DNA from 2 places in the Thalassospira sp. MIT121401 genome. Region 1 is predicted to be linked to the other one. Evidence: predicted binding sites of a transcription regulator. Region 1 holds the regulator's gene; the other holds the start of a gene.
What was found. Region 1 encodes PhoB, which activates phosphate uptake and scavenging genes when phosphate is short. Its sites were predicted from a motif close to TNTCATAAAACTGTCA; they were not measured.
Positions count from the first base shown of each region.

Region 2: the regulator PhoB is predicted to act here: its motif matches at 9,752-9,767, upstream of SIB88_RS06915 (inorganic phosphate transporter).

Region 1 is NZ_CP138926.1:932,990-948,180, forward strand. It holds gene SIB88_RS04145 (FAD-linked oxidase C-terminal domain-containing protein) at 1-464, shown strand, start outside; gene glcE (glycolate oxidase subunit GlcE) at 580-1,830, shown strand; gene glcF (glycolate oxidase subunit GlcF) at 1,830-3,155, shown strand; gene SIB88_RS04160 (hypothetical protein) at 3,317-3,619, opposite strand; gene SIB88_RS04165 (PstS family phosphate ABC transporter substrate-binding protein) at 4,031-5,062, shown strand; gene pstC (phosphate ABC transporter permease subunit PstC) at 5,197-6,576, shown strand; gene pstA (phosphate ABC transporter permease PstA) at 6,629-7,918, shown strand; gene pstB (phosphate ABC transporter ATP-binding protein PstB) at 7,920-8,723, shown strand; gene phoU (phosphate signaling complex protein PhoU) at 8,746-9,468, shown strand; gene phoB (phosphate regulon transcriptional regulator PhoB) at 9,486-10,184, shown strand; gene SIB88_RS04195 (cation:proton antiporter) at 10,300-12,369, opposite strand; gene SIB88_RS04200 (calcium/sodium antiporter) at 12,669-13,631, shown strand; gene SIB88_RS04205 (SDR family oxidoreductase) at 13,679-14,449, shown strand; gene folB (dihydroneopterin aldolase) at 14,537-14,977, shown strand.
Region 2 is NZ_CP138926.1:1,537,643-1,552,833, reverse strand. It holds gene SIB88_RS06950 (TonB-dependent siderophore receptor) at 35-2,467, opposite strand; gene SIB88_RS06945 (FecR family protein) at 2,713-3,771, opposite strand; gene SIB88_RS06940 (RNA polymerase sigma factor) at 3,866-4,390, opposite strand; gene queF (preQ(1) synthase) at 4,603-5,070, opposite strand; gene tgt (tRNA guanosine(34) transglycosylase Tgt) at 5,081-6,223, opposite strand; gene queA (tRNA preQ1(34) S-adenosylmethionine ribosyltransferase-isomerase QueA) at 6,230-7,282, opposite strand; gene SIB88_RS06920 (VUT family protein) at 7,374-7,919, opposite strand; gene SIB88_RS06915 (inorganic phosphate transporter) at 8,153-9,679, opposite strand; gene SIB88_RS06910 (AsmA family protein) at 9,851-13,444, opposite strand; gene SIB88_RS06905 (DUF2189 domain-containing protein) at 13,908-14,744, shown strand; gene SIB88_RS06900 (lipid A deacylase LpxR family protein) at 15,037-15,191, shown strand, end outside.

The sequences.
Region 1 (15,191 bases):
GCATTTCCCCCGATTATATGTGTATGGACGGCACAATCCCCCGCGGCCGTCTGGCCGAAGTCCTGACCGGGATGCAGGAATTGTCCAAGCGACACGGCCTTGGCGTTGCCAACGTCTTTCATGCCGGTGATGGCAATTTGCATCCGCTAATCATGTTTGATGCCAACAAGGCCGGCGATCTTGAAAAGGCCGAGGCATTCGGTGCCGACATCCTGAAACTGTGTGTCGAGGTTGGCGGCGTGCTGTCTGGCGAACATGGCATCGGCGTCGAAAAACGTGATCTGATGGGCGAAATGTTCACCCAAGACGACATGATGCATCAGGAACGGATCAAGATGGCCTTTGACGAGGATCAGCTTCTTAATCCGGGCAAGGTATTCCCGACCTTGCATGGCTGTGGCGAGCTCAAGACACTTCATGCCAAGGCCGTCGCCGACAAATTCCCGGATATCCCGCGCTTCTAGGTCGGAATTCAAACAAGACCGTCGATCATAAGACGCAACAATAAAGCCAAATATCAGCATGTCGTTTCCCGCAAATCCGGCATGTCTGGTTCAGGAGAGGAAAAGAGAGACCGCCATGGCGGAAATTTTGACACCCACCACCCCGGAACAACTGCGCGATGCCGTTGGCTGGGCGCTTGGTTCCCGGACCCCGCTTGAAATCATCGGATCAGGATCAAAACGCGCGTTTGGACATGCCGTAAAGACCAATGCGGTGCTTGATTGTTCGAAATTGTCCGGAATTCTGTTTTATGAGCCCGAAGAATTGGTGATATCGGCCCATGCCGGGACGCCATTGGCCGATATCAAGGCTGCTTTGGCTGAAAAGAACCAACAATTCCATTTTGAACCCGGAAACTTTCCGGAACTTCTTGGCAGCGGGAACGCGCCGGATGCCGGAACGATCGGCGGCCTTGTTGCCTGTAACCTTGCCGGGCCGCGCCGGATCAAGGTCGGGTCGGCCCGTGATCATCTTTTGGGGTTCCAGGCAGTGTCAGGCCGTGCCGAAGATTTCAAATCGGGTGGCCGGGTGATGAAAAACGTCACCGGTTTTGATTTGTCCAAACTGATGTCGGGATCTTTCGGAACGCTTGGTGTCATGCATACCGTGACCTTGAAGGTCATGCCCTGTGACGAACAGTCGGCAACCGTGATCGTTGCCTGTGATGATCCGAAAAAGGCAGGCAAGGCAATGACTGCCGCGATGGGGAGCGAGAACGAAGTTTCCGGCGCGGCCTGGATTTCGGCGGCTGATATTGCCGGGCTTGAAATTCCGGTGGCTTCTGAATTCGGGTCGGGGCTTGTTGTCTTGCGGGTCGAAGGACCAAAGCCATCCGTCGCCTGGCGGGCCGAGGCGCTTTGCAAGGCATTGGCATCTTTTGGTGAAACCCATGAACTGGCTGACAGCTACAGCCACCGTGTCTGGCAATATGTTGCCGATGTAAGACCGTTTGTGGAAACGTCAGGGACGGCAAGCCTTTTGTGGCGGGTGTCGGTTCCACCGGCAATCGGCGGTGATGTGTGCGCGCAGTTGCAAGATGTCACGGGCGGTCGGGCAATGATGGATTGGGCCGGTGGTTTGATCTGGTTGGCGCTTGATGATGCCGACGCGATGGCAAACCGGATTCGCGAGATTGCAGAAATGGCAGGCGGGCAGGCCAATCTGGTCCGGGCCCCTGAAAGGATGCGTGAAACAGTGCCGGTGTTCCATCCAGAAAGTCCTGCACTTGCGCGCATCAATGCCAAGATCAAAGCAAACTTTGATCCGGAAGGCATCCTTAATCCGGGACGACTGATGCCCGGCACCCAGATTGCGGAGGGCGCGTAATGCAGACGAATTTCAGCACCGCCCAACTTGAAAATCCGATGTTTGCCGAAAGCGAACAGATTTTGCGCAAATGCGTGCATTGCGGCTTTTGCACTGCGACCTGCCCGACTTTTGTAACGTTGGGGGATGAGCTCGACAGTCCGCGTGGGCGTATTTATCTGATCAAGGACATGCTGGAAAATGACAAGCCGGCAACGGATCGGGTTGTAAAACATCTGGACCGTTGTCTGTCATGTCTGTCCTGTACCAGCACCTGTCCGTCGGGTGTGGACTACATGCATTTGATCGACAACGCGCGGGCCTACATCGAAGAAACCTATGAACGTCCGCTTGGCGATCGTCTGTTGCGCAAACTGCTTGCGTTTGTCGTGCCCAACCCGACCCTGTTCCGGTTGTCGATGATCGGGGCAAAAATGGCGGCACCTTTTGCGCGCCTGATGCCGGGGCGTCTTAAGGGCATGGTGAAAATGGGCGCGCGCCACATGGCCCCGCCGAGCTGGGTGGACAAACCGCAAATCATTCCGGCCATCGGTCCGCGCAAGGGACGGGTGGCAATTTTGACGGGATGTGCCCAGCAGGTTCTTGAAACGGAAATCAACGAATCGACGGTTCGTCTATTGACCCGGCTTGGGATCGAAGTTGTGGTCGCCAAGGGTGCGGGCTGTTGCGGGTCGCTTGTCCATCACATGGGCAAGGAAGAAAAATCCCACCATCAGGCCAAAGGCAATATTGATGCCTGGTGTGCCGAAATCGACGGCGAGGGGCTTGATGCCATTGTCATTACGGCATCTGGTTGCGGCACCACGGTAAAGGATTACGGGCATATGTTGCGCAATGATGCTGCCTATGCGCAAAAGGCCGCCACGGTGTCTGCCTTGGCCAAGGATATCACCGAATATCTTGCCGGGCTTGATATCGAAGACAATGTGTTTGCCAACGCCACACATGGTGGTCCGCGCGTTGCCTATCATTCCGCCTGTTCGATGCAGCATGGCCAAAAGATCACCCGACCGCCACGCGATCTTTTGAAAATGGCCGGGTATGAGGTGCTTGAAATTGCCGAAGGCCATTTGTGCTGTGGCTCGGCCGGTGTCTATAACCTGTTGCAGCCCGAAATTGCGGGCAAACTCCAGGAACGCAAACGCGGCAATATTCGTGCGACCCAACCTGATCTGGTGGCAACGGGCAATATTGGCTGCATGGTTCAGATTGAAACCGACGACCTTAAGGTCATTCATACTGTGCAGCTGCTTGACTGGGCGGCGGGTGGCCCGGTGCCCGAAAAGCTGCGCGACCGGATTGGCGAAGCAAGCCTGGCGTCCTGACCCCGGTCCGGATGCTACGGGGAAAACTTCCCTGGGCCAGCACTATAAGAAGGCGAAATATAAAAAGACGGCGGGGAATCCCGCCGTCTTTTTTTGTACTTAAGGATCGTCATGCGCGATCACGAACTGGTCAATTGGCGTGTGGGTCGGTTAATGCCGGCTCAGGATTCTTCCTTGCCCAAAAGGCTTTGTGCGATGCCTTCGGCGGCTGATCCTTCGTTGCCGTCTTCGGCATATGCCGCCGTCTTGTCGCGAATCCACTGTATTGCGGCGGCATCGTCAATTTCGACCTTTTGCGCGACAAGCGCCAGAATCGCCTCGATCGCCAGAACGTGGGATGCCACGTTATTTACTGCGACATGCAGATCATCGATATGCCGGGATGCTGCTTCGGACATTTCGCCGAGTTCCCCTGACAGTTTCTGGATCAGTTCCTGAATCTCGTCGATCGATGCGTTGCTCATGTCGTTCTCCTGATGATGCCGCCCGGTCGTGCGGGTGGCGTTTTGCTGTCCCTGATGCACAGTTGCGTGGATTGCCTGTCATGTAAAGAGGGCGCCGGGATTATTCCTGAACCGTGTGGCCGCATCTTTGCCCGATCAGCTGGAACCATCAAATGTGACAGTTTTTGTTACAGTGTGTCGCCAATTGGCCCGCCAAGGCAGAAAACCGGTCGGATTTGACGTGATTTCTGCCGGGCCGTGATTCTTTTATATCATTGATATTTATCGATAAATCACGGCGTTTTTACTGCTCTGATACGTTGTCACATAACGTTAACAAAAGCGACACAATACCGTAAGCACCCAGCGTTAGAGTCCGCCTCGCAGATCGTTGCACCGTTCCGAAGTGGAACAACCATTGGGGAATATACCATGAAGAAGACTCTTGCTGTTGCGGCGCTGATGAGCGTTGCCTTTGCTGGCGCTGCCCAGGCACGTGACCAGATTCGTATCGTTGGTTCGTCCACCGTTTTCCCGTTTGCAACCGCAGTTGCAGAAGAATTCGGTAAAACCACCTCGTTCAAAACCCCGGTTATTGAATCGACCGGTTCTGGCGGTGGTTTGAAGCTGTTCTGTGCAGGTGTTGGCGAACAGCACCCGGACATCACCAACGCTTCGCGTCGCATCAAGAAGTCCGAAGTTGAAACTTGTGCAAAGAACGGCATCTCCGAAGTTACCGAAGTTAAAGTCGGTTACGACGGTATCGTTCTGTCGAACTCGAACGAAGCACCTGAAATCGATCTGACCAAAGAACAGATCTTCCTGGCGCTTGCCAAAACCGTTCCGTCCAAAGACGGCAAGTCGCTTGTAGACAACTTCTACAGCACCTGGTCGGAAATCGATCCGAGCCTGCCGGACGTTAAAATCGAAGTTCTCGGCCCGCCGCCGACCTCCGGTACCCGTGATGCCTTCACCGAGCTGGTACTCGAAGAAGCTTGCGATGCCTTCCCGGCGATTGCTGCTCTGAAAGACAGCAACAAAGACCAGCACAAAGCAGTTTGCGCCGGCGTTCGTGAAGACGGTGCCTATGTTGAAGCTGGTGAGAACGACAACCTGATCGTTCAGAAGCTTGAAGCAAACCACGATGCGCTTGGCATCTTCGGTTTCTCCTTCCTCGACCAGAATGGCGACAAGCTTCAGGGTTCGAAAATCGAAGGCGTTTCGCCGACCTTCGAAGCCATCTCGGCTGGTGACTATCCGGTTTCGCGTTCGCTTTACTTCTACGTAAAGAACGCACACGTCGGCACCATCCCGGGTATGAAAGAATACCTCGCAGAATTCACCTCTGACAAAGCATTCGGTGACGAAGGTTACCTTGCTGACCGCGGTCTGATCCCGATGGATGCCGCCGAGCGTGAAGCTGTACGCAACGCTGCGATGAACCTTTCGCCGCTGAGCATGTAACGCGATCTTTCAACCGATGGCGGCTAATGCTGCCATCGGTTTCTTTGTTTCCAGGCTTGATTAATTTATTGTTTTTGTCCTATTGGCCTCTCATCTGATTACTACAGGCTCACCTGGCAAACGGATTTAACGTAATGTCCCTGTCTTTCCTGTTGCTCGCGGTTGCTGCACTTTGTGCATTGTCCTTCTATTTCGGGCGCCAGCGGGCCGTTGCCCTTTCGGGTGGACGCTACAGCAATCTTCATTCTCTTCCGGCTCATTACGGGACATATGTTGCCCTGTGGTGCGGCCTTCCTGCTTTGCTGTTGCTGTTCGTCTGGCACACGTTCCAGGGATCGGTCATCGAAGCGATGATCATTGCCGATCTGCCTGCAGAAATCACATCAGACAGCGGTCAGCTGTCGCTCGCACTCAACAGCATTTCGTTGATTGCGGCGGGGAATGGTCAGCATCTGACTGTTTCACCCGAAGTTGTCGATGCCGGTCGCCGTCTTGCGAATTTGCAATCGATTGCCAACGCAGCACTGATTGTCGTGATGCTGTGTGGTGCGGTTATCGGGGTTTCGCTTTCCTATCGCAAAATTTCGCCGGAACTGCGCGCACGTAACAATGTCGAACGCATTTCGCGCTGGGTGATGATTGCCTGTTCGGCGATTGCAATCCTGTCGACGGTCGGAATTGTGTTTTCGCTTCTGTTTGAAGCACTGCACTTCTTTAGCAAGATCAACCCGCTTGAATTCCTGTTCGGTCTGGAATGGAGCCCGCAGACGGCCATTCGCGCCGACCAGGTCGCATCCGAAGGCGCATTCGGTGCCATTCCGCTGTTTGTCGGTACGCTTCTGATTACCGTGATTGCAATGTGTGTTGCAGTTCCGGTCGGTTTGTTCTCGGCCATTTATATGGGGGAATACGCATCCCCGAAATTCCGTGCGGTTGCCAAACCGGCACTGGAAATTCTGGCTGGTGTGCCGACCGTTGTTTACGGCTTTTTCGCAGCCCTTACGGTTGCGCCGTTCCTGCGTAACAATGGTGCGATCCTTGGTCTTGATGTCAGTTCGGAAAGCGCGCTGGCGGCGGGGCTTGTCATGGGGGTCATGATCATCCCGTTCGTATCGTCGCTTTCGGATGATGTGATGTCACAGGTGCCCAAATCGCTGCGTGACGGGTCGTATGGTTTGGGCGCAACCAAATCCGAAACCATCCGCCACGTGATTTTCCCGGCGGCTTTGCCCGGGATTGTCGGTGCGGTTCTTCTGGCTGTGTCGCGCGCAATTGGTGAAACGATGATTGTGGTGATGGCCGCAGGTCTTGCTGCCAACATGACGGTCAACCCGCTTCAGGCCGTGACGACTGTGACTGTGCAGATTGTTACTCTTCTGGTCGGCGACCAGGAATTTGACAGTGCAAAAACCCTCTCAGCCTTTGCGTTGGGGCTGGTTCTTTTCCTTGTCACCTTGGGCTTGAACGTATTTGCCCTTAAGGTAGTTCAGAAGTATCGCGAGAAATATGACTGATATGGCATCCCTTATGGAAGACAGAGCCGCAGCAAAGGTGATTTCGGACAAAATGCACAAGCCCGTAGACTGGGACAGCCCGAAGATCGCACGTAACATCAAAAAGCGTTACGCAGCTGAGCGTCGTTTTAAAATCTATGGACTAAGCGCGATCGGTGTTGCGCTTCTGGCCTTGTTTGTTCTGGGCTTCTCTATTGTCTCCAAAGGCTATAGCGCATTCTTCCAGACCTACATTCAGCTTGAAGTTCACTTTGATCCGGCGGAAATCGATCCGGACAGGACGGGTGATCCGGCCGTTATCGGCAAGGCCAACTTTGACGGCCTGATCAAGCAGTCCCTGCGTGAACGGTTCCCCGAAGTAACCAGCCGCCGCGATCGCCGTGATCTGTATGGCATCGTGTCAGGTGGTGCGTCCTATGATCTGCGTGAACGGGTTATGGAAAACCCGAACCTGATCGGGCAGACTCGCAAGATCTGGCTGATTTCCGGTGATGATTTCGACATGCTCAACAAAGGCTATATCGATGCCGAAGTTGATGAAAGCAGCCGTCGTCTCAATGACCAGGAAATCGGATGGTACAATGCGCTGGTCGAAGACGGTGCGGTCGAAAAGCAGTTCCATGCCCGCTTCTTTACCAGTGGTGACTCCCGCGAGCCGGAACTTGCCGGTATCTGGGGGGCGGCTGTCGGGTCATTCTATACCCTGCTTGTGACCTTGGCCCTGTCCTTCCCGATCGGGGTTCTTGCGGCGGTCTATCTTGAGGAATTCGCACCGAAGAACCGGTTCACGACAATTGTCGAAGTCAATATCAACAACCTTGCTGCTGTGCCGTCGATTGTGTTCGGTCTGCTTGGTCTGGAGGTCTATCTCAATGTCATGCATCTGCCGCGTTCGGCCCCGGTTGTCGGTGGCTTGACGCTCGCACTCATGACCTTGCCGACCATCATCATTGCGTCGCGTGCAGCGATCAAGGCGGTTCCGCCGTCAATCCGCCAGGCGGCCCTTGGTCTTGGTGCCTCGCCGGTTCAGACCGTAACCCACCATGTGCTGCCGCTGGCGATGCCGGGCATTCTGACCGGGACGATCATTGGGATGGCACAGGCACTTGGTGAAACGGCACCGCTTTTGATGATCGGCATGGTTGCCTTCATCGTTGATATCCCGGGTGGTGCACTTGATCCGGCAACGGTTCTGCCGGTCCAGATCTATCTTTGGGCAGACAGCCCGGAACGTGCCTTTGTCGAGAAAACCTCGGCAGCGATTATGGTGTTGCTGGCCTTCCTGATCCTGATGAATGGACTGGCTGTGTATCTGCGCAAAAAATTTGAACGGAAGTGGTAAAATGGCTGCTGTATCCCAGAGCGCAATGACGGCAGAGCCGTCGGTCGCAAGCCCGAAAATGACGGCACGTGACCTTAATCTTTTCTATAGCGACAACCAGGCGCTGTTCGATGTCAATCTGGATATCGTCGAACGTCAGGTTACCGCTTTGATCGGCCCGTCGGGTTGTGGCAAGTCGACCTTCCTGCGGTGCATGAACCGCATGAATGACACGATTGATGGTGTGACCATCAATGGCAAGGTGACCCTTGATGGCCGCGATATCTATGACAAGCGGATCGACGTTGTTCAGTTGCGCGCGCGTATCGGGATGGTGTTCCAGAAACCGAACCCGTTCCCGAAATCGATCTATGACAACGTGGCCTATGGCCCGCGTATTCATGGGCTGGTCAATTCGCGTGACGAACTTGATGAAATTGTCATGACCTCGCTTGAGCGTGCCGGTCTTCTCAAGGAAGTAAAAGATCGCCTGCAATCGCCCGCTACCGGTCTTTCGGGTGGTCAGCAGCAGCGTCTTTGCATCGCACGTGCGGTCGCGGTCAGTCCGGAAGTCATTTTGATGGACGAGCCGTGCTCGGCACTTGATCCGATCGCAACGGCAAAGGTCGAAGAGCTGATTGACGAACTGCGTTCGAACTACACGATCGTGATCGTGACGCACTCCATGCAGCAGGCTGCGCGTGTATCGCAGCGGACCGCATTTTTCCACCTTGGCAAGCTGGTAGAAGTTGGTGAAACCGATCAGATCTTCACCAACCCGAAAGACGACCGCACCAAGGGTTACATTACCGGTCGCTTTGGTTAAGCGATACGAGGAGAACGCATAAATGGCTGACGACAAAACACATATCGTGAGTTCGTTCGACGAGGAACTGACCCGTCTGAACAACATCATCTCGCAGATGGGCGGGCTTGCAGAAAGTCAGCTGATCTCTGCGATCCGCTCTATTGTAAAGCGTGACTCGGAACTGGCTGAAAAAGTCATTCTTTCAGACCATCGTATCGATGTTCTTGAACAGGAAGTGCAGGACTTTGCGGTCCGTCTTCTGGCCCTGCGCCAGCCGATGGCTGATGACCTGCGTCAGGTCGTGACGGCGCTTAAGCTGTCCAATGATCTTGAGCGTATTGGTGATTTGGCCAAGAACATTGCCAAACGTGCCCAGGTCCTGAACCAGATCCCGCCGATCCGTCCGGTTCAGGTGATCCCGAACATGGGCAAGCTGGCCCAGGAAATCATCAAGGATGTTCTCGACGCCTATATCGAAGGTGACGCCGAAAAGGCGGAACGCGTCTGGGCGCGCGATCAGGAAGTCGATGACATGTACAATTCGCTGTTCCGCGAATTGCTGACCTACATGATGGAAGATCCGCGCAACATTACGGCATCGACCCACATGCTGTTCATCGCCAAGAACATCGAACGTATTGGCGATCATGCCACCAACATCGCCGAAACGATCTATTACCGGATCAAGGGCGAAGACCTGCCGGCAATCGACCGGCCAAAAAATGATGCAGCGAACTTTGCTGTTGTCGAACCGAATGAGTGACACTGGAGCATAGGAAGATGGACCCAACGGTTCTTATCGTCGAGGACGAAGCTGCAATCGTAACCATGTTGCGCTACAACCTCGAACGTGAGGGGATGCAGGTTGTCGAAGCCGGTGACGGTGACGAAGCGTTGAAAATTCTTGCTGAAACGCATGTTGATCTTGTCCTTCTGGACTGGATGTTGCCGGTCATGTCGGGGATTGAGGTTTGCCGTCAGATCCGCCGCAAGCCCGAAAGCCGGGATTTGCCGGTCATCATGGTGACTGCGCGCGGCGAAGAAGGGGATCGCATTCGCGGGCTTGATACCGGTGCTGATGACTATGTCACCAAACCGTTCGCGATTGGCGAATTGCTGGCACGTATTCGCGCACTTCTGCGCCGATCCGGTCCGGCGCAACCACAAGGGCAGTTGGTCTATTCCGATATCGAAATGGATCTTGCCGCCCATCGCGTCAGCCGCAATGGCAAGGCCATCCACCTTGGTCCGACCGAATTTCGTCTTCTGCGCTACTTCCTTGAACATCCGGGGCGTGTTTTCTCCCGCGAGCAGCTTTTGAATGCTGTTTGGGGACCGAACATTTATGTCGAAACCCGTACAGTTGATGTGCATATCCGCCGCCTGCGCAAGGCCCTGAATGATGTCAAAGGTACCCGCGACATCATCCGGACGGTTCGGGCGGCCGGCTATGCGCTGGACTCGGAAACTGCGGCCTGATTGATCCGGCCACAAGGCCGGGCTGCTGGCTGGCTGGTTGGATGGCTCGTCGGAAAAATCCTGACAATCAGATCAAACAAAACCCCCGTTGCCACAGGCAGCGGGGGTTTTGCATTTAGCTGTCTTTAGTTTTGCCGCGTGTGGTGCGGCCTGACCGGGATGTAGCCAGTTTGTCTGATGACGCTGTCTTTGTCGCCGGTTTGCGGGGCGCTGCTTTTTTGGCCGGTGTGGTTTTGCCCGACGTTGTTTTGCCCGACGTTGTTTTGGTTGCGGCGGGTTTTGTCGCAACCTTGCGCGCGGTTGTTTTCTTTGGCGTGGCACGCGACGCAGGTTTCTTTGCCGTCGGTTTGGGTTTTGCGGTTTGCGCAGCCGTGCCGGATGCCTTTGTTGTTTTCGCGGTCGCCGGGGACGCAGATGCCGCAGATGGTGTTGTCGCTGGTGCGACGTCTGATGCCGGTGCTGTTTGTGCCGGTTCCGGGGCTTTTTTACGCTGGGTCCTTGGCGCCAGTTCGTTCATCAACAGCATGTCGGCGCGCCGGAACTTGGCGATTTCGGCATCAATGTCTTCTTGTGGCACGTCACAGGCCGACAGCACATGATCCGAAAGCCGAAGGCCGGTTTCCAGTACTTCGGGAATTGCCGCATCGGCCCCGCTGCGCGATAGCGGGCCAATATGGGTGATGTCCTGGGCGCGGGCAAAGATCTTGAGATGCGGATAATGCTGACGTAGAAGCGCAACGGTCTTTTCGGTTGCATGCGGGTTACCCATGGCAACAACCGCAATGCGCGCTTCATCGGTGTGGGCGGCGCGGAATGTTTCCGGGCGCGATCCATCGGCAAAGAATACGGGAAGTCCCTCTGCACGGCCGCGCGAAACCTGTTGGGCATCACTGTCGAGAACAATGAACGGAATATCGCGGGTTTTCAAAAGACGCGCCAGAACCCGGCCAACACGCCCGCTGCCGATGACCAGAACATGCTGGTGGATGCCTTCGGTTTCATCCGAGATCGGGCCAAGCTGGTCGTCTTCCTTGGGATGCAGCTTTTCCTCGATCCGGTGGCCAAGATTGATTAGGGTCGGTGTTAATGCCATCGACAAGGCAACCACCGGGATCAGCATCGCAGCAAGATCGCGCGGAATTGCACCATTCTGGGCCGCCAGTGCAAACATGACGAATGCAAATTCACCGCCTGCTGCCAGGCTCATCGCAACACGAAGGGCCGAACCCCGTTCGAACCGGATCGCCAAGGACAAGACAAACAGAACGGCCGTCTTGATGACAAGCAATGCAATCAGCCACAGCAGCACACTGCCAAACTGTTCATAGACAACATTGGCATTGACCGACATCCCGACCGACATAAAGAACAGCGACAGGAAAACGCCACGGAATGGCGCGATATCGGCTTCGATCTGATGACGGAATTCGGTTTCGGCCAGCATTACACCGGCAATGAACGCGCCAAGTGCCATCGAAAGTCCGGAAACCTCGGTCAGGGTGCTGGCGGCAAGAACAACGAACAGGGTGCCAATCGCAAACAGTTCCGGGTTTTTAAGCGACGCGATATACCGAAACAGATGCGGCAAAAGATATCGTCCTGCGACCAGAAGCAGGGCGACAGAACCGAAGCCAAGAAGAATACTGATCCACGGGCTGGTTTCGGTGCCGGCATTGCCCGCCGCCTGAACCATGATCAGGAACGGACCAACCGCCACGTCCTGGACCAGAAGGATTGCAAGGGCGGCCCGCCCGAAACGGGTATTGAGCTGTCGGTCATCGGACAACTGTTTCAGGATGATCGCGGTTGATGACAGGGCAAGCGCACCGGCAATAACAAGGGATGCTGCCAATGGCAGATCAAGTAGCGCCAGAACGCCCATGATCGCAGCCATTGAAACCAGGATCTGCAACAGGCCGAGTGCGGCAAACCGCCCGCCAATGACGCGCAATCGTTCGCGCGACAGTTCAAGCCCGATCATGAACAGCAGAAAGACAACCCCCAGTTCGGCAACTGTGGAAATGTCTTCGCGTTCGGTAATCAGTCCAAACCCGAATGGCCCGATGCAAAATCCGCCGATCAGAAAACCGATAATCGAATTGGCGCGCAAACGATGCGCGATGGGTACTGCAACCACAGCCGCAGCAAGGATCAGGAACAGCTCGAACAGAACGCTGTGATGCATGGTCAGAATCGATCCGGCAAAGCAGATAAATATTTGAAAACAACGAGATGATCAGGATAGCGGAATTGAACGGTATCGTCCTGTGGAAATTTGACGATGCCAACGCAATTAACCCGTACCGGTTTGATCTGTTTCAAGGCTTGTCTTGTTGGTTTGACCTAATGCGCCGGGCGGGGAATTCAATTGTGTGCTGTGAAAATTGTCATGCCCTGATGACTTGCCAATCCCGGTGCCAGATGCCATGTTCCGCGGGCCTGATCAGGTCCATATAATTGACACCCAATAAGAGCAAACGCGTCTTGGAACAGCTTATCCCCTATCTTCAGATTATCGCCGGTCTTGTCCTGTTGACGGCTGGTGGCGAATTTATCGTGCGTGGTGCCGTTGGATTGGCTCTTTTGCTTGGGGTGTCAAAAGTCATTGTCGGTTTGACGATCGTTGCGGCCGGGACATCGGCGCCGGAATTTGTCGTGTCATTGAACGCATCGCTCAAAGGAACGGCCGATATTGCGATGGGCAATGTGGTCGGATCCAATATTGCCAATATCCTGCTGATCCTCGGTGCGGTTGCGGTGCTTAAACCGGTTGCGGCAGGACGCATCACGGTTGTTCGCGATGGCGGGACCATGCTGCTGGGCACCGTTTTGTTCATCGCACTTTGCATGTTCGGGGCGATTGACCGGTGGGCCGGGGCCTTGATGCTGTGTGTGTTGGCGGCTATCTGGTATTTCACCTACAAGCATGACAAAAACATGCCCAGCGAAGCCAGCCATCTGCATGAAGAAGAAGTTGATGAAGTCGGCGAGGTGCCCAAAGGCTGGGCCAAGCCGCTTGTGGCGACCCTGATCGGGATTGTCGCACTGATGTTCGGGGCGGAATGGCTTGTTGACGGTGGCGTTGCCGTTGCCCGGCAGTTCGGTGTTTCCGAGGCCGTTATCGGATTGACGCTCGTTGCGTTCGGAACGTCATTGCCCGAACTTGCGGCATCTGTGGTCGCAGCATTCCGTGGTCATTCAGATGTTGCACTTGGCAACGTGCTGGGTTCGAACCTTTTGAACCTTCTGGTGATTATTGGCGGGGTGTCGCTTATTGCGCCAATTCCGGTGCCGGAACAGATTTTGAATTCCGATTTGTGGATCATGCTGGCGGTAACCGTCGGGTTGCTTGCTGTTGCCTATGCGTTTCGCAAAATTTCGCGCATTACCGGAAGTGCATTTGTGATTGCCTATTTTGTCTATGTCTTCCAACTTGTAGCAGCCTGAAAACCGGCTTGGTTGAATTGACAGACGCATAAAGGGATCCGCAGAAAATGACTGCACAGGTGCCCAAAACCGTTTTGATTACAGGTGCAGCTAAACGCATCGGTCGGGCCCTGTCGCTTGATCTGGCGCGAAATGGCTATGACGTCGCACTTCACTGTCATCATTCGCGCAAGGATGCCGAAAGCCTGGCCGAGGAAATCCGTGCATTTGGCCGACGCGCCTGTGTGATTTCCGCCGATCTCGCCAGCGAAGAAGACACCCACCGGATTGTGCGCGAAGCACAGGCGGCCTTGGGGCCGATTGCGGTTCTGATCAATAATGCGTCGACATTTGAGTATGATGACATTCAATCGGCCACCCGCGAAAGCTGGGACCTTCATATGGAGGCCAATCTGCGGGCGCCGTTTGTTCTGTCACAGGAATTCGCCAAACGCCTGCCCGACGATGTCAAAGGCCTGATCGTCAATATTATCGATCAGCGGGTCTGGAATCTGAACCCGCATTTCGTGACCTATACATTGTCAAAGGCCGGGTTGTGGACCTTGACCCAGACCCTTGCACTGGCATTGGCGCCGAAAATTCGTGTTAATGCGATCGGGCCGGGGCCGGCTTTGCCTAGTAGCCGACAAACACAGGACATTTTCGATCAGCAGTGCGAGAAAACCCCGCTTAAAGTCGGGACAAACCCGCAAGAGATTTGCGACGCGGTTCGATTTTTCCTTGCCGCGCCTGCCATCACCGGGCAAATGTTAGCCCTTGACGGCGGGCAGCACCTTGATTGGGCGCCCAGTGGCAATAATGACAAGCCAATCGAATGATGTCAGGCATGATGGTCTGACATCGGCCGGACGGGGAGGGCAGCACAAGGCGCCCATACCCAAAAGCAGCACAAGGAAGACCCGACTATGACCGCAGGCCTGAAACAGGATGCCAAAATTACGACATTGCCTTTTGCCGATCTGCCTCATGCAGACCGGGCCGGCAGCCTGCGCCGTGTCTTTGTGCGCGATATGGTCATTCATACCTCGATCGGAGTTTATGACCATGAAAAGGAAGCCCCGCAAAGGGTCCGGATCAACCTTGATCTGGCAGTCCTCGAAGGGGACGGGGTTCAGAATGACGATATCACCACGGTCCTGAGCTACGAGGATCTTGTGGTTGGGACCCGACGCATCTGCCAGGATGGTCATGTGAACCTTGTGGAAACCCTTGGGGAAAAACTTGCGGATATGTGCCTTGCTGATCCGCGCGTGCGCAAGGTGATCGTCCGGGTTGAAAAGCTCGACGTTTTTGAAGACGTCTCGGCGGTCGGGGTCGAAATCGAACGGCACAATATCGCGCGTTGATTTACGCCCGATTTCGTTAAAAAATTTACTTTTTCAAACCGGCGGGCCAAGGGACTCTGTGATTCCCTTAGGGCGAATCGCAGCAGTCCTTATGCACAAGCATTTGGCGAGATGGAATCAAAGGAAAATATTCGATTTTTACGGCTGTATTACCGAATGATTTCATGTTGACAGTTATTTTTGGTATATAAATCAATAACTTAACTGTTTTGCC
Region 2 (15,191 bases), 600 kb from region 1:
GATGCTGCGGCCCTTGATTGGAAAGTAGTGCTGATCAGAACCGATATCGCACGGTTGCAAGGATCGAGCGTTCCTCGCCATAGTAACAGTTGTCCGATGACGACGTGATCAAACATGACGCGACATATTCTTCGTCAAGCAGGTTGTTCACATTCACCCGAAGATCGGTGTTTTCAAGACCGACATTGGCCATGTCATAGTTCAGCGACAGGTCAAAGATCGTGTAATCCGGAACCGTTATGGTGTTGGTTTCATTGGCTGCCATTTCACCGACAAACCGTGCACCGGCACCAATGGAAAGGCCATTCAACGCCCCGGAATAGAACGAATAGTTGCCCCAAAGTGATGCCATATGTTCAGGCACCTGCATCGGCTGTTTGCCGTCCTTGGTATCGCCCGGCGCGTCATAGGCCGCGTCGGTATAGGTATAAGACGCCATCACACTCAGGTTTTCGTTCAGGTTCGCACGTGCTTCAAGCTCAAGCCCCTGACTGACGATCTTGCCGACCGGATCATAGGCATAGGTCGATGAGTCGTAAATCGCGACATTATCCTGTTCGAGATAGAAGGCCGCCGCACTCAAAAGAAGGTTGCCGTTCTCGGGCTGGTATTTCACACCCGCCTCATACTGCGTGCCTTCTGACGGTTCGATCGGATTGCCCGCGACATCGGAATAAAGGCTTGGATTAAAAGATTCGGAATAGCTGACATACGGCGCGACACCATTATCAAACAGATAAAGCACCCCTGCCCGCTTGGTGAGCTTCTGACGGTCTTCGCTGGTGTTTTTCTGTGTCAGACGGTCATGCTTGGTGGTCTCGACCCAATCCTGGCGCAAACCAAGGGAAAAGCGCCATTTTTCGTATTCCAACTGGTCTTCAATATAAAGACCGGCTTGTTCAAGCGTCTGCACTTTACTGTTTGTTGGCGCGCCAATGGTCACACCCGTGTTTCCATATACCGGGTTAAAGGCATTGATGCTGGATGCACTTGGGAACTGCCAGGCATTTTCAACGCGGCGATGCTGATAATCAAATCCCCCCAGAACGGTATGGTCGATATCCGCTGTCGCAAATTCGGCCTGAAGCTGGTTGTCGACGGCATAGGCGCGCATGTCTTCGTCACCACCGCCATAGCGCCGGTTCAGGTTATCAGACGATCCATCCCAACCGGTCTGATAGATCTGATCGATATGGACCGATGCATCAAGAAAACGGAAGTTCTGGCGCGCCGTCAGATTGTCATCAAAATCATGTTCGAACTGATATCCGACCATGTTCTGGGTTCTTTCGAACGCTTCGAGCGACGGGTCACCATCAAAAAATCCGGTCGAGATGTATTTGCCATTGCGCGGGAACAAGGTGCCCTCTGAGGGCAGACCGTTATGGGTTCCGCCTTCGGGATCCTTTTGCAGATATGCCATCAGGGTAACACGGGTATCATCCGTGAAGTTCGCCGTCAGCGAAGGTGCAATCGCGTAACGTTCTTCTTCGGTACCGGTATATTGGGTGTCGGCCGCGTCCGCCTTGCCCGTCACGCGAAAGGCAAGCTTTCCGGCGTCATCAAGCGGACCGGTAAGATCAAAACCGATACCGCGTTGATTGCGGTTGCCATAGGAAACCTCAATCTCGCCCTGCTGCTCGAACTGCGGTTTTTTGCTTGAAAGCGCGACGATCCCCCCCGGTGAACTGCGTCCGTACAGGACAGAAGCCGGGCCTCTGACAACGTCTGCGCGTTCAACAAAATACGGGTCGATCTGCATCGAGCTATAAGTCGAGTCATCGCCCATGGTTTTCAGGCCATCAAGATAAATATTATCAATCGACCGGTCGACCAGCCCGCGCAGGATCACATAATCATAGCGGTTTGACGCCCCGACCTGTCCGGTAAAGGCACCGGGGGTATAGCGCATGGCCTGCATGATGGTTTGCGAACCCTGATCTTCCATCTGATCCTGCGTCACAACCGTGATGCTTTGTGATGTTTCAAGGATCGGTGTCCCGATCTTGGTCGCGGCCAGTGATTGGGTGGCGATATATCCGTCAACAGGGCCATCCGCCTTTTCGCCGACACTGTTTGCCTCAATCCGGATGGCGTCGGTGACGTTTTCGCCAGTTTCGGAAAGCGGCTCAATTGTAATCGTGCCACCATCGGTGTAGCGCCAAAAATGACCCGTTCCGCTCAGAAGACGATCAAGAGCCGCATCAACAGTCATCTCACCCTTAAGTTCCGGGGCTTGCAGCCCGTTCAGTCCCTGGGACGGGAAAAGCAGCTTCAGGTTGGCCTGATCGGCAAAACTGGTCAGCGCACGGTCAAGTTCCTGTGCCGGGATATCAAGGCGTACGACAGTCGACTGCGCGACTTCAGCATCAATCGATACCGGTGTTTGCTGTTCGGTTGCGTGTGCGACGATCGGGCACGTTGCCGTGATCCCCGAGATCACCGTGGTTGCAGCCAGACGGCGCATCCATCCATTACGTAAAGTCCCACTCCGCTGCGCAGCTTTTTGACTGACTGCGGCCTGCGCCATCATATTTGTTGAATTCATCATAAGTCTTCCGGTCATTCCCCTGTTTGCGAATGATTATAAGAACCGAAATCATTCGCTTTTGACCTTAAGACGATCTGACCCAACGCGATTTGCACCGGATTTTTCAATTTTTTTCGATTTTATTGGAAAAGGCCCGAAAATCGGCCAGCCGGGAACAGGATTTAGTAGATCACCGTCAAAAGCGGCAACCTGACAACCCGGGCATTCATTGCCTGTTCCAGCGTATCAAGCAATGCATCAAGATCGGCAATGTCAAATACACCGGTAACTTTCAAGTTATGGACCGCATCACGGGCAATGACGATGCGTTCGGCCTTATAGCGCTGAACTTCATCAATCACATCGCCCAAGGGACGGTTGTTAAAGATCAGCTTGCCGCGTTGCCAGCTTCCATACGCTGCCAGGTCAACGGTTCCATCTGCCTGCGGGCCGCGACCATTCTGATAAACGGCGCGATCCCCGGCCAAAAGGCGTATGCTGCTTCCGACACCGGTACTGACTTCAACGATACCTTCGCGCACCGTTACATTCACATGATCATCTTTGATGCGAACGCCATAGACGGTACCAACGGCCATGGCTTCGCCCCCCTGGGCGGAAACGATAAAGGGATGTTGCGCATCCTTGGCCACATCAAAGATCACCTCGCCCGCGGCCAGATCAACCCGTCGCACCCCGTCAGAGAAATCAATGGAAAAGGCCGACGCCGTATTCATGTGGGCCACCGTACCGTCCGGCAGATTGACGGTTTTGGCCCCCCCGATATCAGTGCTGTATTGTGCATTCCAGCGTGCCCAGATATCGCTTTGCATGCCAGCCCCGGTCACAATCATCAAAACAAACGCACAAAGCGATGCAGCCGTCAGGGCAAACCGCCGTGTGCCAAACCTTGCAACCGAACGGGCTGCCGGACGCTGTTTTGTTCGTGCTGGGCTATTTGGCTTTGCTGCATTTGGTGACAATGGCGCGACGTGCCCCGTCCAGTCCTGCGCGGTTTGCGTTTGATCCACCGCCCCAAACAGCGCCTCTGCATCACGGACTGCGCGCATATGCGCATCACTTTGGGCGGACCATTTGGCAAATGCCTGACGATCATGATCCGTCGCATCATCGGATTGCAGACGCACAAGCCAGTCAATGGCCTGATCGCTTAATGCGACCATGTCATTGTCATAGCCTTGCAGAGCTGGCTGCTGATGTGCGGATGCACCCGAATTCAAAGTAACCGTCCCCGATCCTGTGCCGCCTTTGATAAACGGCTGTTCCTGTTATTAAGACGAGTGAGCAGAACAAATGATGCCATTTTTTTTGACATTATTTTTCGCCCCCTGCCAAAAGCGCATCACGGCAATGCTTTAAGGCGCGACCAATATATTTCGCGACCATGCTGTTGGAAACACCAAGTTTCTCGGCAATCTCGGTATGGGACAATCCTTCTACCCGGAACATCAGCAATGCTGCACGGGCATTTTCCGGCAACTGTTTCAATGCCTGATCAAGCAGTTTGACCTGTTCACGTGACAGATAAATTCTTTCCGGGCCGGGTTCGGGATCACTGATCTCCGACGCACCATCTGCGCCGTCATGATGGGCGGATTGGCGGCGGTCACTTCTGATCTGATCAATCGCAAGGTTCCCGGCCACGCGATAGATATAGGCCCGGGGATTGTCGATTTCGTCGTCAGTATCTGGCGTTCTGGCAAGGCGAACAAAGGTGTCCTGGGCAACATCGGCGGCACGTTCGGAATCACCATTCAGCTTTCGGGTCAGAAACCGCAAAAGCTGTTCATAGTTTTCCTGAAAACTCGCAATAAGGACTGATGCGCTTTGGCGCGCCATCGCCGTTTTCCAACCAAGCCAGTAACACAAACCCGGCAGGTTCCCCTGCCCGGCTTCTGACTTAGCAGGATCAATTGAAAATGACAATGCGAATAATTATCAACAACTAATCATGCCCCCTCCAAAATCGCACGAAAAAGGCCGCCTTGCGAAACAAGGCAGCCCTTTGAATTCTTTATCATCAGCCTGCCAATTCAGACCGATGCGCCAGACTATCCGCGCCCGCGATACGGGGCAACGCCCTGCTCCGGGATCCACACACCTTCGGGTGCGGCACCGGTTTGATAAAACACATCAATCGGAATACCACCGCGCGGATACCAGTATCCTCCGATACGCAGCCATTTCGGATCAAGCGTTTCAACAATGCGTTTGCCAACCTTGATCGTGCAATCTTCATGGAATGAACCATGATTACGGAACGACGTCAGAAACAGCTTCAGTGACTTGCTTTCGACCAACCAGTCACCCGGCACATAGTCGATTACCAAATGGGCAAAATCGGGCTGCCCGGTGATCGGGCAAAGGGATGTGAATTCCGGTGCGACAAAGCGCACACAGTAATCGGTTCCGGCCTGCGGGTTCTGAACACGTTCAAGAACGGCTTCGTCTGGGGATGCCGGTTGTACCGTGTCACCGCCCAGCATGGTCAGATTGTCGTAAATGGTCTGATCGGCCATGACAGCCTCCTTAATCTTCGATGATCGGCACGGGATCGATATCCCCGCCTTCCTGTCCGGCATGGAAATCGCGCGCAAATGCCTCCATCCGGCCTTCGGCAATGGCTTCGCGCATGCCGCGCATCAAATCCTGATAATAGGCAAGGTTATGCCAGGTCAGCAGAACCGCACCCAGAATTTCACCCGCCTTGATCAGATGATGCAGATAGGCCCGCGAATATTTTGTACAAGCCGGACAATTGCACTGATCATCAAGCGGACGATCATCATCGCGATGACGGCCATTCTTAAGGTTCAAGGTCCCGCGATGAGTAAAGGCCTGCGCATTGCGGCCCGAACGGGTCGGAAGAACACAATCAAACTGATCAATCCCGCGCATCACCGCACCAACAAGGTCAGACGGCTTGCCGACCCCCATCAGGTAGCGCGGCTTGTTGGCTGGCAACATATCGACGCAGAAATCAAGCGTATCGAACATGATCTTCTGGCCTTCGCCAACCGCAAGACCACCAACCGAATGGCCCGGAAGATCAAGCTCGGCCAGCTTTTCTGAACTTTCACGACGCAGGTTTTCAAAAACGCTGCCCTGCTGAATGCCATAAAGCGCATAGCCTTCGCGTTCGACAAAGGCATCCTTGGAACGCTTGGCCCAACGCATCGACATCTGCATGCTTTCGCGGGCCTGCTGCTCGGTTGCTGGGAACGGCGTGCATTCGTCAAAGGCCATGGTGATGGTCGAGCCCAGCAAATGCTGGATTTCCATCGAACGTTCCGGCGTCAGGTTAAACTTGCGCCCGTCAATGTGGCTTTTAAAGGTGACACCTTCTTCAGTGATCTTGCGCAATTTTGCCAGCGACATGACCTGATACCCGCCACTGTCAGTCAGGATCGGTTTGTCCCAGTTCATAAATTTGTGCAAACCACCAAGACGCGCAATGCGTTCCGCACCAGGACGCAACATCAAATGGTACGTATTACCCAAAAGGATTTGCGCCCCTGTATCCGCGACGTTTTCCGGCAACATGCCCTTAACCGTGGCGGCAGTCCCCACCGGCATGAAAGTCGGCGTATCAATAACGCCGTGCGCGGTGTGGATGCGCCCCAAACGGGCCTTGCCATCCTGGGCAAGCAATTCATAGCGAAATTCGGTCATGACAATTTATGTCCGTGCATCAATTTTACTGGCGCATTCAAGCAGACTGCAATCGCCATAAGAATAAAAACGGTACTCGTTTTCGATCGCGTGATTATAGGCGGCCTTCATGCGTTCAAACCCGGCAAAGGCCGAAACCAGCATGAACAGGGTCGAACGCGGCAGATGGAAGTTGGTCAAAAGCATGTCGACCGCGCGGAACTTGTAACCAGGCGTGATAAAGATGTCGGTTTCCGCTTCGAACGGTTCAACCACACCATCTTCGCGCGCCGCACTTTCAAGCAGCCGCAGCGACGTCGTACCCACCGCAACAACCCGCCCGCCTTTGGCGCGCGTTTCGTTGATCAGATCAGCGATTTCCTTGCTGATCGATCCCCATTCCGCATGCATTTTATGGTCATCGGTATCATCAACCTTGACCGGAAGGAACGTGCCCGCCCCGACATGCAGGGTTATGGTGCGGCGATTGATCCCGCGCGCATCCAGATTGGCCAAAAGTTCCGGGGTAAAATGCAGCCCTGCTGTCGGGGCTGCCACCGCGCCGTCTTTCTGGGCAAAGATCGTCTGATAATCGGATTTGTCCTGATCGTTGCCGCCGGCTTCGCGACGGATATAGGGCGGCAGCGGCATGACACCGTATTTTTCAAGTGCCGCAATCAGATCAGCACCCGAACGGTTGAATTTCAGCGTAACCTCGCCGCCATCCTTCTTATCAAGCACTTCGGCTTCGAATTCGTCATTGACCTTGAAGGTTTCCCCGATCCGAAGCTTTTTGGCCGGCTTTGCAAACGCCACCCATTCGGCCAGTCCTTCCTGCTTGTGCAGGGTCACTTCGACCTTGGCGTCTCCGCGCTTGCCAAACAGGCGCGCCGGGATCACGCGGGTATCATTGGAAATAAGCAAATCACCCGGGCGCAAAATATCGGGCAGTTCGCGCACGATACGGTCGGTCATTCCGCCAGCAGACAGATCAAGCATGCGTGCAGCATCACGCGGATTTGCCGGATGTTCGGCAATGCGTTCGCGCGGCAATTCGAAATCGAACAGATCGACTTTCATGGATCGGGATTATTCCGGTTGATTGGACAAACAATTGAAGGGGCGTTTTATGCGCCCCTTCGTTCAAAACCACAAGGCTTGGCGCGTCATATCAGCCCTGTGCCGGTTCCGCATTCAGGCGCGGCGTTACCACCGCCATCAACAGACGGAACGGCGCAAGACAAGTCAGCGCCATGATCACCTTGGCAGTGAAATCACCCAGTGCCCAGGTATCCCACGGAAGACCGGTCCCGGCAAAGGCGATCGAAAAGAACAATGCCGTATCAACAGCCGAACCGATGCCAGATGAAACGAGCGGTGCTTTCCACCAGGTTGCCTGACGCAGTTTGTCAAAGATGGTGACATCAAGCATCTGGGCAATCAGGAAAGCAGTACCGGACGCGATGGCGATCCGCGTGTCAGCAAGGATCAGCGACAACACAACAGCCAGGGCAAAGCCCGCCAGCACAACAATACGTGCGGCCCCTGCACCGCGTGCACGGTTGGTCAGATCGGTTACCAGAAACGCTACCGGATAGGTAAAGGCGCCATAGGTCAGCCAATCCGCCAACACGCCCGGAAGCGGGTATTCGACCAGAATGTTCGACGCAACAACAGTCGCCGCCATTGCCAGAATGCCGAAAATGATCGCTTTCATCTTTTCGTCCTTCAAAAAGGTGAACCCACGCATAGCAAATCTCGCGGCCCACCTTACTGGGCGACGATCAAGACCGGGTTCGGATAACTTTGGTTGGGGCGCTGTTTACGCCCAGCCCCCCGTATGGTCAAGGAAAAACGGCGGCCAGGTTACCCTGACCGCCGCTGCAGATCGCTGCAAGTCGCCCCGGGGAAAGTGGGACGCCGTGCCGCGAAACTTTATTTTTATTGCAATTACAGCATGATACCGCGAATGGTGAAGAACAGCAGCGCCCCAAGGAAGGCACCGGCCGGAACCGTCACCACCCAGGCCGTTGCAATCGTCACCGCATAGCGACGGCGCACCAGAAGACGCTTGCGCAGTTTCTTCTCGGCCCGTTCTGCTTCGTTCGGATCAATCTGACGCAATGCTTCGAGATGTTCGTCGGACTGTTCGCCTTCCGGCGCGTCTACCAGCATCGGCGGTGCTACCTGACGACGACGATGCGACAGGCTTTCACGCAGGAAACCGACACCAAACACCGCGCCGACCGCAATGTGGGTCGAGCTGACAGGAAGACCGAGTGCCGAGGCCACAATCACGGTCAATGCCGCCGAAAGCGCAACCGTATAGGCACGGATCGGATCAAGTTTGGTGATTTTGGAGCCAACGGTTTTGATCAGTTTCGGACCAAACAGGATCAGACCAGCCGAAATACCAAGCGCACCAATCACCATAACCCAGATCGGGATCGGGGCCTTGGTCACGATTTCACCGCTATCCACACCCGATACGATGGCTGCAAGCGGGCCAATCGCGTTGGCAACGTCGTTAGAACCGTGGGCAAAGGACAAAAGAGCTGCCGACACAACAAGCGGAATACGGAACAGCGATGCAATTTCCTTGCGCCGTCCGGTCATCGATGCCGATGCACGAATCACGGCCTTGCGAACCGGAATGACAGTAATGAAGAATGCGGCGATACCAATGGCAATCACAACCGGGGTATCGGCCTTCCAGATTTTCTTCACACCCTTCATCATCAGATACATCGAGAATGCCGAAACCATCACGCCCACGAGGATCGGAACCCATTTGCGTGCGGCCGCAACGCGGTCTTCGGTATAGATGATGCGGAATTTGATAAAGGCCAAGAAGCCCGCGGCAATCAGACCACCCAAAACCGGGGAAATCACCCAGCTGGCAGCAATGGTGCCCATGGTCGGCCAGTTGACAGCACCAAGCCCGACGGCAGCCATGCCGGCACCCATCACACCGCCAACGATCGAATGCGTGGTTGATACCGGCGCCCCGAGCCAGGTCGCCAGGTTCAGCCAAAGGGCAGCAGCCAAAAGCGCCGCCATCATCGCCCAGACAAAGGTCTGTGCATCAGGCATCTGGTTTGGATCGATAATGCCGTTCTTGATGGTCCCGACAACGTCGCCACCGGCAATGATCGCACCTGCGGCTTCGAACACGGCGGCAATCAACAGCGCGCCAACCATGGTCAGTGCTTTCGAGCCGACTGCAGGACCGACATTGTTGGCAACATCATTGGCACCGATATTGAGCGCCATGTAACCGCCGATCACAGCAGCGGCGATCAGGAAGCCACTTTGCGGCAGTCCGCCCATGTGAAAGGCGACAAACGCACTACAGGCAAGCAGGAAAACAATGGCAAGACCAAGTTTTGCACTGATCGACGCAGTTGCGCCCATCCCGGCATCCATGCGCTTTTGCCACTTGAGGTCCTTATCCAGAGCAGTTTTTTTAACCGACATAATCAACCGTTACCACAAAAGGGAATCGACGCGCGGATCATGTCGAAGCCGAGCCCGTTTGTTAAGGTTTTTTTGCCGTTATATTACAACATACGAACAACCGTCTGAGGACAAACGAAAAACGGCCCCGCAATACAGGGCCGTTTTCTGTGTCATCACGATGCCGGACGCCTAGCGACCAAACTGATTCAAAAGCCCTTTCAAAAGGCCCTTTGCCGCATCTTCGGGCGAATTGCCACCTGATCCGGTATCACTGTTACCAGAGCTGCTTCCGCCAAGTGCCTTATCAAGGATGTTATCCAGAACCTTGACCGCAACCTTGTCCATGCGTCCGGTAATGACCGGATCATCGATCTTGCCTTTGGCATAAACGCTAAACGGCGGCAGTTCTTCGATCTTCTTGGAAAAATCGAAATCTGCGGTCGTATCCATCACCCATTTCGGAAGATCAAGCGTCGCATCGGCATCCGCCGTCCCGACACGCGAAAGCGCTTCGACACGGGTGGTCTTGGCAATGCCCTTGGTGATGGTGATGTCACCTTCAAGCGATTGCAGCAGATCGTTGTTGCCAACCCCTTCGACGACCATTGCCTGCGGCCCCTGACGCAACAGGGCTTCGATATTGAGCTTCGGATCACTCGACCGTTTTGACGCATTGCTGAACCGGACTTCGGTCAAAACCAGATTGGCCGTGCCGTTCAGGGCCGAAACCAGACGGCGTGACGTATTGCCCGATGCCGTAACATCGAATTTAAGGTTCGCACCGCCAATAATCGTATCATTGGCAACCTTGATCGGCGTCAGCCTTTCGATCCGCGCACCATCAAGATCCCCCTTCAGGGCAAGTTGCGGCACATCCGTGTTGCGTGCATCAAACGTCCCGTTGATGCCAAGATCACCATCCCCCAACAGTCCCTTGAAGTTCGAGATCGTCAGAAGTCCCTGAACCAGGGTTGCCTTCAGATCCGGGTTCACAAGGCTGTAGGTATCGAAATCAAGCTGATCAAGCGCAATGGCGATATTGGCATCAATCGATCGCAATGCCGATACGTCAATGACGGTATCATCCCACGGCGTACCATCACGCGCATCAACCCTTGTTGCGGTCATGCTTGCCGGCAGATTGAACGCGGCCTTGCGCGGACCACTGCCAATACCGGGCATAAGACCCGCGCGCTTCTGGGCTGGCACGAACGGATCGACGACCAGTTTGCCACCAGAAAGTGCGACAGTCAGTTTCGGCTGTGCCTGGCTGCCATCAAAGGTCACCTTACCCGCGGTTTCGAACGCACCAAGCACAAGCTTCAGATCATCAAGCGTAACATTTTGCGCATTGCCCTTGACCGTGCTGGAAACGGCCAGTCGGCCAAGATTGCCTGATGGCGTATAGGCGGGCGCAACAAGATCAAGCGCGCGGTTCAGACTGGATGCCTGCACCGCCAGTTTGCCATCCAGTCCCGGATTGGCACCCAGCATCTGCGACACCACACCATCAAGCGCCACCTGCATAAGCGGGTTGGACACATCAAGCTTAAGGGTCGGACCGGTAATCGGACCATTCAGGCCAAGATTTGCCTGAATGCTTTTATAGCTGCTTGCCGGTGCCGGAAGCGTAATGCCCGTAAGCTTGACAAGCGGTTCCAGTGTCTTTGCGGTTACCCGGACAGACAGATTTTCAAAAGCCGGGATGTCGGCACTGCCATTAAAGGTACCCTTTGCCGATGCACTCAGCCCTGCGGCATCTGAAACGGCAAAATTGCCAAGGGTGATATCGCGCCCCTTGATGCTGCCATCAATCATGATGCCGCGCACCGCAACACCCGACGAAATGATTTCATCGGCAGCCAGCCGGTAATTTGCCGCCAGCCCATCAAGCGGCGCCAATGCGTCCTTGATGACCTTGACCATGTCTTCCTTGGCCGCGGTCGCGTTTGAAGCACCGTTCGCAGTCCCGCCGGCGGCGGACGTCCCGGTTGCGGTGCCATTGCCCGCGCTGCCCGACGTCGTTGCGGATGCATCGCCACCGGTCTGGGCGGTTGCGACATACTGATCAAGATTGATCCGGTCGAGCTTCAAGCCGATACCAAGTGCCGGCAGCCCCGACCCGCCAAGATTGGCAACAACCGCACCACGAATGGCGGTATCATCAATCCGAAGATCAAGATCGGAAATGTTCAACTGATCGGGCGTTCCCTTGATCCCGCCAGTCAGCGAAAACCGGCGCAGCCTGTCTGCACGAACACCGTCAACATCAACACCCAGCCAACGGATCACCGCCCGGATATTTTCCGATGCCATTTCATAGCTCAGCGCCGCAGACAGTTTGGGCTTTTCGCCGGAAATGCTGCCGAATACGGCAAAGTCGGTCCCGCCCGGAAGGCCCGCTGAAACCTCGTTCAGGGTGACCTTGCTGTTGGCAATCGCGGCATTGACCCGCGCATTGTGAACCGGGGTCTGATTGTAAATAAGGGTCTCGACTTCAAAATCGATCGCGGCTGTCAGATCAGCCGGAATAATCGGTGCATTTGCACTGTCGCCCTTTTTAACCGAACTTTGCGACGGGATGGATTGCGCGCCGCCATCGGTTGCACCGTCATTGCCCGAAGTTGCGGTATCTGTCGGTGACGAACCCGAAGCTGCCCCGGCCCCGTCACCCATATCGGCAAGAACCAGAATGCTATCAAGGTCAAGCTGGTTGAACCGCAATGCGACATCGGCACGCATGCTGGGTTCCTGATCAATGGCAATGGCGCCCGAACCACGGGTCTCGCCAAAGCGGATCGACAGATCATTTAACGTGACCGACTTTGCATTCGCGGTGATGTGACCACCAAGATCAAGCGGCTTTGCCGCAATATCGGGGATTTCCGCACCATCACCGGCAATACGCAGGGCCGCCTCGCGAAGGTCCTTGAAATCACCGTCAATCTGACCATCAAAGCCGGGACTGTCGGTTGAAAGATCGACGCGCCCGGCAACGGTGACACCACCGTCAACCTTGTCGATGCCGACTTTCAGGCTGATCGGGAACGGCGCAACCTGACTGATCTGACCGACATTAAAGCCAAATGTCAGCGGGATACCGCGATAGAAAACGTACCCTTCCCCTTCGAGCGGACCATTCAGACTGTCGGCCGACACACCAACCGTCAGACCCTCGATACGTTCGACCGAACCCGGGGTGCGGTAAATGATGGTGGCATTTTCGATTTCAAGACGATCGATCTTGATCGTGCTTGCGAAATCACTGCCGGATGCGGTTTCGTCAGTCCCGGTTGTGGCACTGCCGCTATTTTCCTCGTTGGCTGCCGGGGTCTGGGGTTCAGTTTGCGGAACTGTTATCGTGCCTGCATCCGGTCCGGAACGCGGCGCGGCTGCCGGATCAAAGACCAGATTGTTCGTACCGTTATCAAATGTTTCGATTGCGATGACCGGATCAATCAGGCTGACTTCAGTAACCTGGATATTGCCGGTAAGCAGCGGCATCAGGGCAACCGAAACCCGCGCCTCTTCAATCGAAACCATGTCGGCATCCTGTGCGCCGGGCAAATTGCCCAAGGTCACCTGACTTGCCGAAAGCGACGGCGAAGGGATCAGCGACATCGACAGGTCGCCCGTCAGAACAAGCTCCCTGCCCGTCGCATCCCGGACGGCCTGGGTGATCTGTGCCTTGTAGCCATTCCAGTCAATCAGGGACGGAATGATCAGCAATGCGGCTACAAGCACCACTACTAACGCACCGATTACGGCAAGGATCTTTTTCAACAGTCAGGCTCCGCTCGCTCGCAAGGTCACACTGCCGTTTGGCCGTGACCCTCAATGGTTTGATTTTCAGTCCAAAATCATAGGGCTCGTGACATCTGTCGCAACAGAAAATGGCGAGAGAATGTTGTATTCATTACACGACATGGTGTGCGATCTTGCGGGAAGCATTTTTCCACCGCCTTATCGCCCCGGCCCATAACATGTGAGCAGCCCCCGGACACGGGTCAAGCATCGCGCAGAAATCGCAAAATTTTTAACAAATAAAAACAAGCATCGAACAGACCGTAACCAAACCATAAATTCCAGTTTTGACACACCTTTCGAGCCAAATACATAGTTTAAAATCAACTGGATACTGGAAATCGTCGATTAAAATGATACATTTTAGAAAACAATAAATTCAATCCTGACTTTCATTCAAATCGAAAGATCATCGCGCTTTTCCGCGACAGGGAGGATGAAAATGACCGATACAACAATTCAAACGCCAGAAAACACGGTCGACAACGGACTGCACGGTATTACGATCCGGACCATCACAACCGACCAGTCCGGCAAATGGCTTCAGGCCGGCTGGCGGGACTTCAAACAGACACCGGCGATTGGCCTGACCTATGGTGCGCTTTGCGTCCTGGCTGGGTGGCTCGTGATCCTGAGCATCTTTCGAACCGGACAGCCTTATCTGACCTTGCCGCTGGCTGCGGGCTTCATGCTTTTGGCACCGCTTGTCGCCGTGGGCCTTTACGAAACCAGCCGCCGCCTTGAGATGGGCGAAAATGTCACCATCTGGCACAGCCTGAACGGTTTTCGCCGCAACCCCGGCCAGATCGGGGCGATCGGTGTTGTGCTGATGCTGTTCTTCCTGGCATGGACGCGGATTGCGATGTTGCTGTTCGCGCTGTTTTACAACGGAACCATGCCGTCACTTGATGCCCTGATTTGGGAAACATTCTTTTCGCGCGATGCGATTACATTCCTGATTACCGGCTCCATCCTTGGCGGTGCGCTGGCGATCATTGTTTTTGCCATTTCGGTGGTCTCGATCCCGCTTCTGGTTGATCGCGATGTTGATGTGATTACCGCTGTCATCATCAGTGTGAATGCGTTTCGCAAAAACTGGAAAGTTCTGATCGGCTGGGCTGCGGTGATTGCCATTCTTGCCGCCTGTGGCATGGTTGTCTTCATGTTCGGACTGGCGATCATGATGCCGTTGCTTGGCTATTCAAGCTGGCACGCCTATCGCGGGATCATTGACGCCAGTCACGCCGATGTCGCACGTCTGCGTCGACAGGTGCCGTAACCAGCTCAACAAACCAGACCATCCTCCAAACGCCGCCGCACTGGCGGCGTTTTTGTGCCCAAAGCCGAAATTGTGATAAACAGATCACATCATTGCGGGAACAATCATGGCATCGTATTGTTTCACGGTTACAATAGATTGCCCGGTTTTCTGTAATCGGGCCCCGCATCCAGACAGCACTTACAAACCCGCCACAAATTGTCCAAATTCTGTGGTCATAGGGTCAGGACCAATTAATATCCGAACTTCACATGTTTCCCTGCAACCATCTGCGTTCATGAGATAATTCATTATGTATCAGGCCCCGGCAGTTCGTCATCTTGTCGTACTTTCAGCGTCACTGATTGCCTTAGTCGCCGGGATGGGAACCCTGCATGCCCAGACCAATACGGCAGACGGGCCGCAATCAACGCGTACGCCGGATGAAAAATGGGGTGTGTCGCTTTC